Regions from separate parts of the Streptomyces sp. NPDC001002 genome, predicted to be linked through region 1. Evidence: predicted binding sites of a transcription regulator. Region 1 holds the regulator's gene; the other holds the start of a gene.
The links. The regulator HspR, encoded in region 1, represses chaperone genes until heat shock. The targets are predictions, from matches to a motif close to TTGAGNNNNNNNNNCTCAA.
Positions count from the first base shown of each region.

Region 1 (5,199 bases):
TCGCGGCGTACAACAAGAAGCTCGGGATGTTCGAGCTGACCGGTCTGCCGCCGGCCCCGCGTGGCGTCCCGCAGATCGAGGTCGCCTTCGACATCGACGCCAACGGCATCATGCACGTGACCGCGAAGGACCTGGGCACGGGCAAGGAGCAGAAGATGACCGTCACCGGCGGCTCCTCGCTGCCGAAGGACGAGGTCGACCGGATGCGCCAGGAGGCCGAGAAGTACGCGGAGGAGGACCACGCCCGCCGCGAGTCCGCCGAGACCCGCAACCAGGGCGAGCAGCTCGTCTACCAGACCGAGAAGTTCCTCAAGGACAACGAGGACAAGGTCCCCGGTGACATCAAGACCGAGGTCGAGGCCTCCGTCGAGGAGCTGAAGGCCGCGCTCAAGGGCGAGGACACCGCCGAGATCCGCACCTCCACCGAGAAGGTCGCGGCCGTCTCGCAGAAGCTGGGCCAGGCCATGTACGCCGACGCCCAGGGTGCCCAGGCCGCCGGCGGGGCCTCCGCCGACGGCGGTGACGCCCCGAAGGCCGACGACGACGTCGTGGACGCGGAGATCGTGGACGACGAGCGCAAGGACGGTGCCGCGTGACGGAGGAGACCCCGGGCTTCGACGAGAAGCCCGACGTCCCCTCCGGCGCCACCCCCGAAGACGCCGAGCCGAAGGCCGCCTCCCCCTCCACGGGGGAGGGGGCGGCCCCGGCCGGGGACGCGAGTCTGCAGATCGCCGGTCTGACGGCCCAGCTGGACCAGGTGCGCAAGGCCCTTGAGGAGCGCACCGGAGACCTCCAGCGGCTGCAGGCCGAGTTCCAGAACTACCGCCGCCGTGTGGAGCGGGACCGGATCACCGTCAAGGAGATCGCCGTGGCGAACCTCCTGACCGAACTCCTGCCCGTGCTCGACGACATCGGCCGCGCGCGGGAACACGGAGAGTTCGTCGGCGGTTTCAAGTCCGTCGGGGAGTCGCTGGAGACCGTCGCGGCGAAGATGGGACTGCAGCAGTTCGGCAAGGAGGGCGAGCCCTTCGACCCGACCATCCACGAGGCCCTGATGCACTCGTACGCGCCGGACGTCACCGAGACGACCTGCGTGGCGATCCTGCAGCCCGGGTATCGCTTCGGCGAGCGCACCATCCGCCCCGCGCGGGTGGCCGTCGCCGAACCCCAGCCCGGGGCGCAGCCCGTCAAGGCCGAGGACGCCGAGGCCGATGACGAGAAGGACAACGGCCCTGAGGAGGGCTGACGTAGACACCGTACGAAAGGAGGGACGTCGAGGATGAGCACCAAGGACTTCATCGAGAAGGACTACTACAAGGTCCTCGGCGTCCCCAAGGACGCCACCGAGGCCGAGATCAAGAAGGCGTACCGGAAGCTCGCCCGCGAGTTCCACCCGGACGCCAACAAGGGCAACGCCAAGGCGGAGGAGCGCTTCAAGGAGATCTCCGAGGCGAACGACGTCCTCGGCGACCCCAAGAAGCGCAAGGAGTACGACGAGGCCCGCACCCTCTTCGGCAACGGCGGCTACCGCCCCGGACCGGGCGGCGCGGGCGGCGGCAACTTCAACTTCGACCTGGGCGACCTCTTCGGAGGCGGCGCCCAGGGCGGTGGCGGCGGTCAGGGCGCCGGCGGCTTCGGCGGCGGACTCGGAGACGTCTTCGGGGGCCTGTTCAACCGCGGCGGCACGGGCACGACCCGTACCCAGCCGCGGCGCGGCCAGGACATCGACACCGAGGTCAGCCTCAGCTTCACCGAGGCGATCGAGGGCGCGACGGTCCCGCTGCGCATGTCCTCGCAGGCCCCCTGCAAGGCCTGTTCGGGCACCGGCGACGCGAACGGCAACCCTCGGGTCTGCCCGACCTGCGTCGGCACCGGCCAGGTGGCCCGGGGTTCGGGCGGCGGCTTCTCGCTCACCGACCCCTGCCCCGACTGCAAGGGCCGCGGCCTGATCGCCGAGACCCCCTGCGAGGTCTGCAAGGGCAGCGGCCGGGCCAAGTCCTCCCGGACCATGCAGGTCCGTATCCCCGCCGGAGTGGCGGACAGCCAGCGGATCCGGCTGCGCGGCAAGGGCGCACCGGGCGAGCGCGGCGGTCCGGCCGGCGACCTGTACGTCACCGTGCACGTCGACGCCCACCCGGTCTTCGGCCGCAGGGACGACAACCTCACGGTGACCGTGCCGGTGACGTTCTCCGAGGCGGCACTCGGCGGCGAGGTCAGGGTCCCCACCCTGGGCGGACCGCCGGTCACCCTGAAGCTGCCGCCGGGCACGCCGAACGGCCGCACCATGCGCGCCCGCGGCAAGGGCGCGGTCCGCAAGGACGGCACCCGCGGGGACCTGCTGGTCACCGTAGAGGTGAGTGTCCCGAAGGACGTGACGGGGAAGGCTCGTGACGCACTGGAGGCGTACCGAGAGGCGACCGCGGGCGAGGACCCGCGGGCGGAGCTGTTCCAGGCCGCGAAGGGAGCATGAGAGAGATGGACGGCCGTCGACGCAACCCGTACGAGCTGACCGAGGAGACCCCGGTCTACGTCATCTCGGTGGCGGCCCAGCTCTCCGGCCTGCACCCGCAGACACTGCGCCAGTACGACCGCCTCGGCCTGGTCTCCCCGGACCGCACGGCCGGGCGCGGTCGCCGCTACTCGGCCCGCGACATCGAACTGCTGCGCACCGTCCAGCAGTTGTCGCAGAACGAGGGCATCAACCTGGCCGGCATCAAGCGCATCATCGAGCTGGAGAACCAGGTGGTCGCGCTCCAGCAGCGCGTCGCCGAGCTCCAGTCGGCGGTCGACGGCGCGGCGGCGGCGATGCAGCAGCGCGAGGCCGCGGTGCACGCGTCCTACCGGCGCGACCTGGTGCCGTACCAGGAGGTGCAGCAGACCAGCGCGTTGGTGGTGTGGCGGCCCAAGCGGCAGCCCGAGTAGTCACCGTCTGGCGAGGGGCCCGGAGATTTCTCCGGGCCCCTCTCGCATGCCGTCACGGCTCCAGAATCGCCCAGTCCGCCCCGGGTGCCGACTCCGTGCCATCCGCGTACAGCGCGGTCACCCAGTAGTGGTGGGTGGTGCCGCGGGCGGCGGTGGTGTCGGCGTAGGAGAGCTCCGTGGTGGTCGCCAGCTTCTCGTACGCCTCGGTGGCCGGGTTCCAGCGGTAGACCCGGTAGCCCGTCGCCGAGTCGACCGTGTTCCATCCCAGGTCGACGCCCGAGTCGGACGCGGCCGCCGTCAGACCGACCGGTGAGTCCTCCGGGGTCGTGACCGACGGGGTCAGGTCCAGTTCGTCGACCGTGACGGCGTACACGGGACCCGACGACCACCTCGTGGAGTTGCCCGCGGTGTCGACCGCGGCCACGAAGTAGCAGCGGTGGTCCCCGTCGGGCAGAGTCACGTCCGTGTAGCGCGAGGTGGACGGGGACAGCCATGCCCACTCCGACATGGAGCAGACCTGGTCCTCGCCCTCCTCGCCGAGGACCGTGCCCCGGTAGACCGCGTACCGGGCCAGATCGGGCTCGGTGTTGTCGGCCCAGTCCAGCTCGATGCCGTACTCCGTGGCCGTCGCGGTCAGCCCGGTCACCGGGGCCGGCGCCTTGTCCGAGGCGAGCGGGGTGACGGTGACCGTCGCGGAGGGGAGGGAGACGGCGTGCGCCTGGTCCTCCGTGGTCACCGCGTAGTGGTACGTGGTGTCCCCGTCCGCCGAGTAGTCGCCGCAGCTGTACCGCCGTGATCCGTCGGCGCGTTCGCTGTACGTCGTGGTGCACGTCACCGGCGTGCCGGACGTGCTCACCGGCAGGGTCGTCGAGCGGTACACGTGGAAGGTGAGGACGCGCGCGTCCTCCTGCTTCACCGTCCAGGACAGCAGCGCGGCCCCGATGTCCGCCGTCGCCTTGAGGTCGCGCGGCGCGGCGGGCGGCCGGTGCGCGCTCACGGTGTCGGTGTACGGGGAGAGATGACCGGAGCCGTCCACCGCGGCGACCTTGTAGGCGTACGTGGAGACCCGGTCGACCGTGTCGTCGCCGAGGTGGTTCGAGTTGACGTCGGTGACCTTGTCGGCGCCGCCCGGATTGGTGCGCACCACGCGGTACTTGACCGCGCCCGGCACCGCCCGCCAGGACAACTCGGCCGCGGTGTCCGTGACCGAGGAGGCGAGGCCGGACGGCGCGGTGAGCGTGATGCTGGTGATCAACTGGTCGGCGGTACCGGCCGATTCGTTGCCCGCCTTGTCGTACGCGCGCACCTCGTAGTAGTAGCCAGCGCCCGTCGCGGGCGGGGTGTCCGTGTACGAGGTGGCGGTCGTGCCGGCCAGCCGGGTCCAGCTCGTGCTGTCCCGCAGCCGCCGGTAGACCCGGTAACCCGCGAGATCCATCTCGACGTTCTTGCCCCAGCTCAGCTTCGCCTTGTTGCTCGCGGTGTCGTACGACACCAGCGGGTCCTTGGGCGTGAGGGGCTTGACCTTGTCGACGGTGGCCGAAGTGCGGGGCGTGTACGTGAACTTGACCTTGGCGGCGCCGGTCCAGTTGACGTGGTCGATCCGCAGGGTGTGCGTGCCCTTGGGGATCGTCACGTTGACGCTCTTGCTCACGGCCTTGGAGGTGTTCTTCCACAGGTCGACCTTGCGGACGCCGTCGACGTACACCCGGATCCCGTCGAGCCCGGAGGCGGTGAGCGCGAAAGGCCCGCCCGAGCCGAAGTCGCGGGTCACGCTCCAGCGCACGCCGAAGTTGTCCTTCGGGAGGCCGGCGGCGGGCGCGCCGCTCCAGCTCTCGTCGATCGCGCTGTCGCAGTCCGTCTTCTTCGGGGTGCCCTTGAAGGTGGTGTTCGCGAAGAACTGCCGCTTGTAGACGGGGGAGTTGCAGCTCGTGGCGGCGGAGGCGGCCGGGGCGACGGCGGTGAGCAGGCCGCCCGCGGTCGCGACGACGACGGTGGAGGCCAGCACGGAGTGCATGGTCGGGTTCCTCATGTCACACCCCGCTCGGCAGGGTCACGGTGTAGTCGACGTTCGTGAAGGTCTCCGTGCCGTCGGCGGCGACCACCGAGGCGACGAAGTGGTGGGTGGTGCCCCGCGGCGCGGTCCTGTCCGTGTAGTAGCTGGTGGTCGTCGCCAGGGGTACGTCGTTCAGCCGGACGTAGGTGCCCGACTCGCGGTCCCACCGGTACACGTTGATCCCGAGGGCGTCGGCGGCGACGCCCTCGCAGTCGAGGTCCAGC
Region 1 is NZ_JBSFLV010000114.1:13,715-18,913, forward strand. It holds gene dnaK (molecular chaperone DnaK) at 1-596, shown strand, start outside; gene grpE (nucleotide exchange factor GrpE) at 593-1,246, shown strand; gene dnaJ (molecular chaperone DnaJ) at 1,280-2,470, shown strand; gene ACWDR3_RS35815 (heat shock protein transcriptional repressor HspR) at 2,476-2,922, shown strand; gene ACWDR3_RS35820 (PA14 domain-containing protein) at 2,975-4,936, opposite strand; gene ACWDR3_RS35825 (fibronectin type III domain-containing protein) at 4,953-5,199, opposite strand, start outside.

Region 2 (5,199 bases), on a different contig from region 1:
GCAGGAAGGACAGGGCGATCTGCGCCGACTCCTTCATCACGTCGCCCAGCTGACCGGTGAGGGTCAGACCCGCCGCGCCCGTCTCCGGGTCGGCGAGGGACGCCTCGACGAACAGGACGTCTCCTCCGGCTCCGGTGACCGCGAGACCGGTGGCGACACCCGGGACCGCCGTACGGCGCTCGGCCGGGTCCTGCGCCGACTCCGGGACGTGGTGCGGGCGGCCGATCAGGGCGCGCAGGTCCTCGTCCGTGACGGTGAACGGCAGCTTCCGCTCGCCGAGTTCGTGCTGCGCCGCGACCTTGCGGAGCAGCCGTGCGATGGAGCGCTCCAGGGTGCGGACGCCCGCCTCGCGCGTGTACTCGCCGGAGAGCTTGCGCAGGGCGCTCTCGTCGATGACCACCTCGTCCTTGTTCAGACCGGCCCGCTCCAGCTGGCGCGGGAGCAGGTGGTCGCGGGCGATGACGACCTTCTCGTCCTCGGTGTAGCCGTCCAGCCGGACCAGTTCCATCCGGTCCAGGAGGGCCTCCGGGATGGCTTCGAGCACGTTGGCCGTCGCCAGGAAGACCACGTCGCTCAGGTCGAGCTCGACCTCCAGGTAGTGGTCGCGGAAGGTGTGGTTCTGCGCCGGGTCCAGGACCTCCAGGAGGGCGGCCGCCGGGTCGCCGCGGAAGTCCGAGCCGACCTTGTCGATCTCGTCCAGCAGGACGACCGGGTTCATCGAACCGGCCTCCTTGATGGCCCGCACGATCCGGCCGGGCAGCGCGCCGACGTACGTACGCCGGTGGCCGCGGATCTCCGCCTCGTCACGGACGCCGCCGAGGGCGACGCGGACGAACTTGCGGCCCATGGCGTGCGCGACGGACTCGCCGAGCGAGGTCTTGCCGACGCCGGGCGGGCCGACGAGGGCCAGGACGGCACCGCCGCGCCGGCCGCCGATGACGCCCAGACCGCGGTCGGTACGGCGCTTGCGCACCGCCAGGTACTCGGTGATCCGCTCCTTCACGTCCTCCAGGCCGGAGTGCTCGGCGTCGAGGATCGCCTTGGCGCCCCGGATGTCGTACTGATCCTCGGTCCGCTCGTTCCACGGCAGTTCGAGGACCGTGTCCAGCCAGGTGCGGATCCAGGAGCCCTCGGGGGACTGGTCGCTGGACCGCTCCAGCTTCTCGACCTCCTTGAGCGCGGCCTCACGGACCTTCTCGGGCAGGTCGGCGGCCTCCACACGGGCGCGGTAGTCGTCGGACTCCTCGCCCTCCTTGGCGGAGTCGCCGTTCAGCTCGCGCAGTTCCTTGCGGACCGCCTCCAGCTGGCGGCGGAGCAGGAACTCGCGCTGCTGCTTGTCGACGCCCTCCTGGACGTCCTTCGCGATCGTCTCGGCCACGTCCTGCTCGGCGAGGTGGTCGCGCAGCTGCTGGGTGGCGAGCTTGAGACGGGCGATCGGGTCGCTGGTCTCCAGCAGCTCGATCTTCTGCTCGGTGGTGAGGAACGGCGAGTAACCGGAGTTGTCGGCGAGCTGGCCCACGTCGTCGATGGCCTGCACGCGGTCCACGACCTGCCAGGCGGCGCGCTTGCGCAGCCAGGCGGTGGCGAGGGCCTTGTACTCCTTGATCAGTTCGGTGACGTGACCGGGCAGCGGCTCGGGCACGGTCTCCTCGATCCGGGTGCCCTCGACCCACAGGGCGGCACCCGGTCCGGTGGTACCCGCGCCGATCCGCACCCGGCCGCGGGCGCGGATCAGGGCACCGGGGTCGCCGTCGGCCAGCCGGCCGACCTGCTCCACGGTGCCGAGCACGCCGGTGCTCGGGTAGGTGCCATCGATACGTGGAACCAGCAGCACGCGAGGCTTGCCCGGCTCATTCCGGGCGGCGGCCTGCGCGGCCTCCACGGCGGCACGTACATCGGTGTCGTTCAGGTCCAGCGGAACCACCATGCCGGGCAGCACGACCTCGCCGTCGAGCGGCAGCACGGGCAGGGTGAGCGGTGTGGACGTCGAAGCCATGATCTCCCCTTCGGCATTCAAGTTGAGCTATGCCGACTCAATGCGTGGCGCTTCGCGGATGTTCCCGGGATGGCGTTCGCTGTGAGCAAACGGGCGTTGAGCTGGACGTTTACTGGGGGCCGCCGCCCCCAGACCCCCGCATCGGCCCTGAAGGGGCCTTGTCCTCAAACGCCGGACGGGCTGAGATGTTCCCGGAGGCTGCACTGTGAACGATCTTGTACGCGCCTGGGTGGACGGATGGGTTCTGTCGCGCGGAGCCGCGCCGCCCATCGAGGAGCCGTGGGGGTGGAGCGTCGATGTGGGGCAGGTCGAGCAGGTCTCCCGGAGGGTGCTCGGGACCATCGGTGACGACATCGATGAGGCCGTCGTCCGGAAGGTGGCGGACTCCGTGACGGGGTACGGCGTCTGGCTGAAGGTGTTCGCAGATCCGGCGCTGGTACGGGGGTGGCTGGGCCCGGAGTGGTGGGTCGACCCGAACGCGGGGTTCCTGATGTCCGTACCGCTGACCCGGGACGCACCGCCGGCCGCGCCTGACGGTTACCGCGTGCGCACCTGGACCCATGGCCCCGTCACCCAGGCACTGGTCACGGCCCCGGACGGCGCCCTCGCCGCACGCGGGCAGATCGGCGTCAGCGGGCCGACCGCCGTCGTGGACCGCGTGGAGACGGCCCCGACTCATCGCCGCAAGGGCCTCGGCGGCCTGGTCGTACGCACGTTGCAGGCGACCGCGGCCGAACAGGGCGCAGAGACAGGCGTCCTCGCGGGCACCCCCGACGGCCGAGCACTGTACGAGCACCTCGGCTGGACCACCGCCGCCCTCCTGACAAGCGCCAAGTTCACGGCCTAAGGGGCGCGGGGAACTGCGCGATCAGCCACGACGCGCCGGCAGCCGTCCGACAACAGAACGCGGCAGCCCAGTAGAGCGCCCAGCGACCCGCCACCGGCGAACCACCGGCCACATCGCCAGCCCTATCGCGAGCGAGAACACGTGCCCCCAGTTCGTCAGGGGATCCGTGAACTCGATCAGGTCCTCGATCAGCATTCCGCCGAACAGCACCACCAACGGCCACCGCACCCACGGGGACACCAGCCCGGCCAGGGCGCCGACACACGTGGCGACGCCGAAGCTGATGCCGTAGTCCATCCGGTGCAGCGAGCTGTCCGGGAGGTGCCCGACCAGCACCGCGAGCCCCACCGGGACCTCCGTCGCGAGGGTCGCCAGGATGTGCCCGGTCAGGAAGACGACCGCCGTACGCGCCCCGCCTATCCGCCGCTCCAACGCGGTGAGGACAAGCAGGAAGAGGACGGCGTACGGGGTCACGATCCCGCCCGCGATCCACAGTGCGCTGGTCAGCAGCACCAGCATCGGGGTGCGTACGAGGTGGGCCACGTCCGTGCTGGAGCCCTGGTGCAGGGCGTGCACAAGAGAGGGTGCCGCGTCGGCGACGATCAGCGACGTGAGGGCCAGGACCACCGCGAAGAAGAAAGTGAACGGTGTGCCGGTGGGGGTGGGCAGGAGCCGCCAGACGCGCGGGACGCGAAGGGCTTTCGCCGGGGGTATCCGTACCGGCGCCCCGTCCATGTCACCGGTGGACGCGGCGCAGCGACTCCGCTGTCGCGGCATTCCGTCCAGCAGGCCGGAGGCCTTCGCGTCGGCCGGTGCGGAGGGTTCCACGGTGAGGCGCTCCTTCCGTTTCACCCCCAGCCTTCGACGCCCCCTGGCCCGCTGTCTATGACCGACGCCACGCGGGAGGCGATTCTCAGGAACCTCTCAGGCTTCCCGGGCGTCCGCTGGACATGGGTGGTCAACCGTTAATTCCCGTGGCCGTAAAGCCGAGTTCGTGCAGGATGGGCCGATGACCACCTTCTACGACAGCCCCGTGGTCCTGGACCGGCGCGAGGGACCGTACGGCGAGGTCGTACTGCGTCGGCACGGCGAGCTGCTGCAGATCATCGCCAACGGGTGCTTCCTGATGGACACCTCGGACGGCCGTTCGGAGCGGCTGCTGGTGGACGCGGCGCTCGGCGCGCTGGACGATCGGGAGCGGCCGGAGCTGCTGATCGGCGGGCTGGGCGTCGGCTTCTCGCTCGCACACGCGGCAGCGAACCCGCGCTGGGGCGCGATCACGGTCGTGGAGCGGGAGCGCGCGGTCGTGGACTGGCATCTGGACGGGCCGCTGTCCGATATTTCGGCCAAGGCGGTCGCCGATCCGCGCACCCGGATCGCCGAGACCGATCTCCTCGATCACGTCAATGAGACTTGCGACACGTATGACGCGCTGTGCCTGGACATCGACAACGGACCCGGCTGGACCGTCACCGAGGGCAATGACGGGCTCTACTCGCAGGCCGGACTCGCAGGCTGCGCAAGGGTGTTGAGGCCTGGTGGGGTGCTTGCGGTGTGGTCGGCGCAGCCCTCTCCGGAATTTGAAGGAACACTGCGGAATGCCGGGTTCCAACGGGTGCGTACCGAAGAGATCCCGGTTGCCCGGGGAGTTCCGGACGTCGTGCACCTCGCTGTCCGACCTGGATAGCCGTGGCACCGTTACTCCCCGTACCCTGCTGCCCTGGCGCGGATCATTCAAGCGTCAATCGCAAGCATGCCCAGGCATGGGCAGTCAACGGATCACCCCACGGATTCCGGAAAGCAACTCAGGGGCGGGCGATGGAGCAGACACACACCGCACACAACGGCACGGCGACGACCCCGGGCGCACAGCGCCGGGTGCTGGTGGTCGAGGACGACCCGACGATCGTCGACGCCATCGCGGCCCGCCTGCGCGCCGAAGGTTTCGTCGTGCAGACCGCGAGCGACGGCCCGTCGGCCGTCGACACGGCCGAGGCCTGGCAGCCCGATCTGCTGATCCTCGACATCATGCTGCCCGGCTTCGACGGCCTGGAGGTCTGCCGGCGTGTGCAGGCCCAGCGCCCGGTGCCGGTGCTGATGCTGACCGCGCGCGACGACGAGACCGACATGCTGGTCGGGCTCGGGGTCGGCGCCGACGACTACATGACCAAGCCGTTCTCGATGCGCGAGCTGGCCGCGCGCGTGCACGTCCTGCTGCGCCGGGTGGAGCGGGCCGTGGTGGCCGCGTCCACCCCGCGCTCGGGCATCCTGCGCCTGGGCGAGCTGGAGATCGACCACGCACAGCGCCGGGTGCGGGTGCGCAGTGAGGACGTGCACCTCACGCCCACCGAGTTCG
Region 2 is NZ_JBSFLV010000034.1:25,473-30,671, reverse strand. It holds gene lon (endopeptidase La) at 1-1,996, opposite strand, end outside; gene ACWDR3_RS17650 (GNAT family N-acetyltransferase) at 2,202-2,843, shown strand; gene ACWDR3_RS17645 (rhomboid-like protein) at 2,865-3,695, opposite strand; gene ACWDR3_RS17640 (spermidine synthase) at 3,853-4,530, shown strand; gene ACWDR3_RS17635 (response regulator transcription factor) at 4,662-5,199, shown strand, end outside.
Region 2: a site for HspR is predicted at 2,019-2,037, ahead of lon (endopeptidase La). Genes of this name have one in related genera too.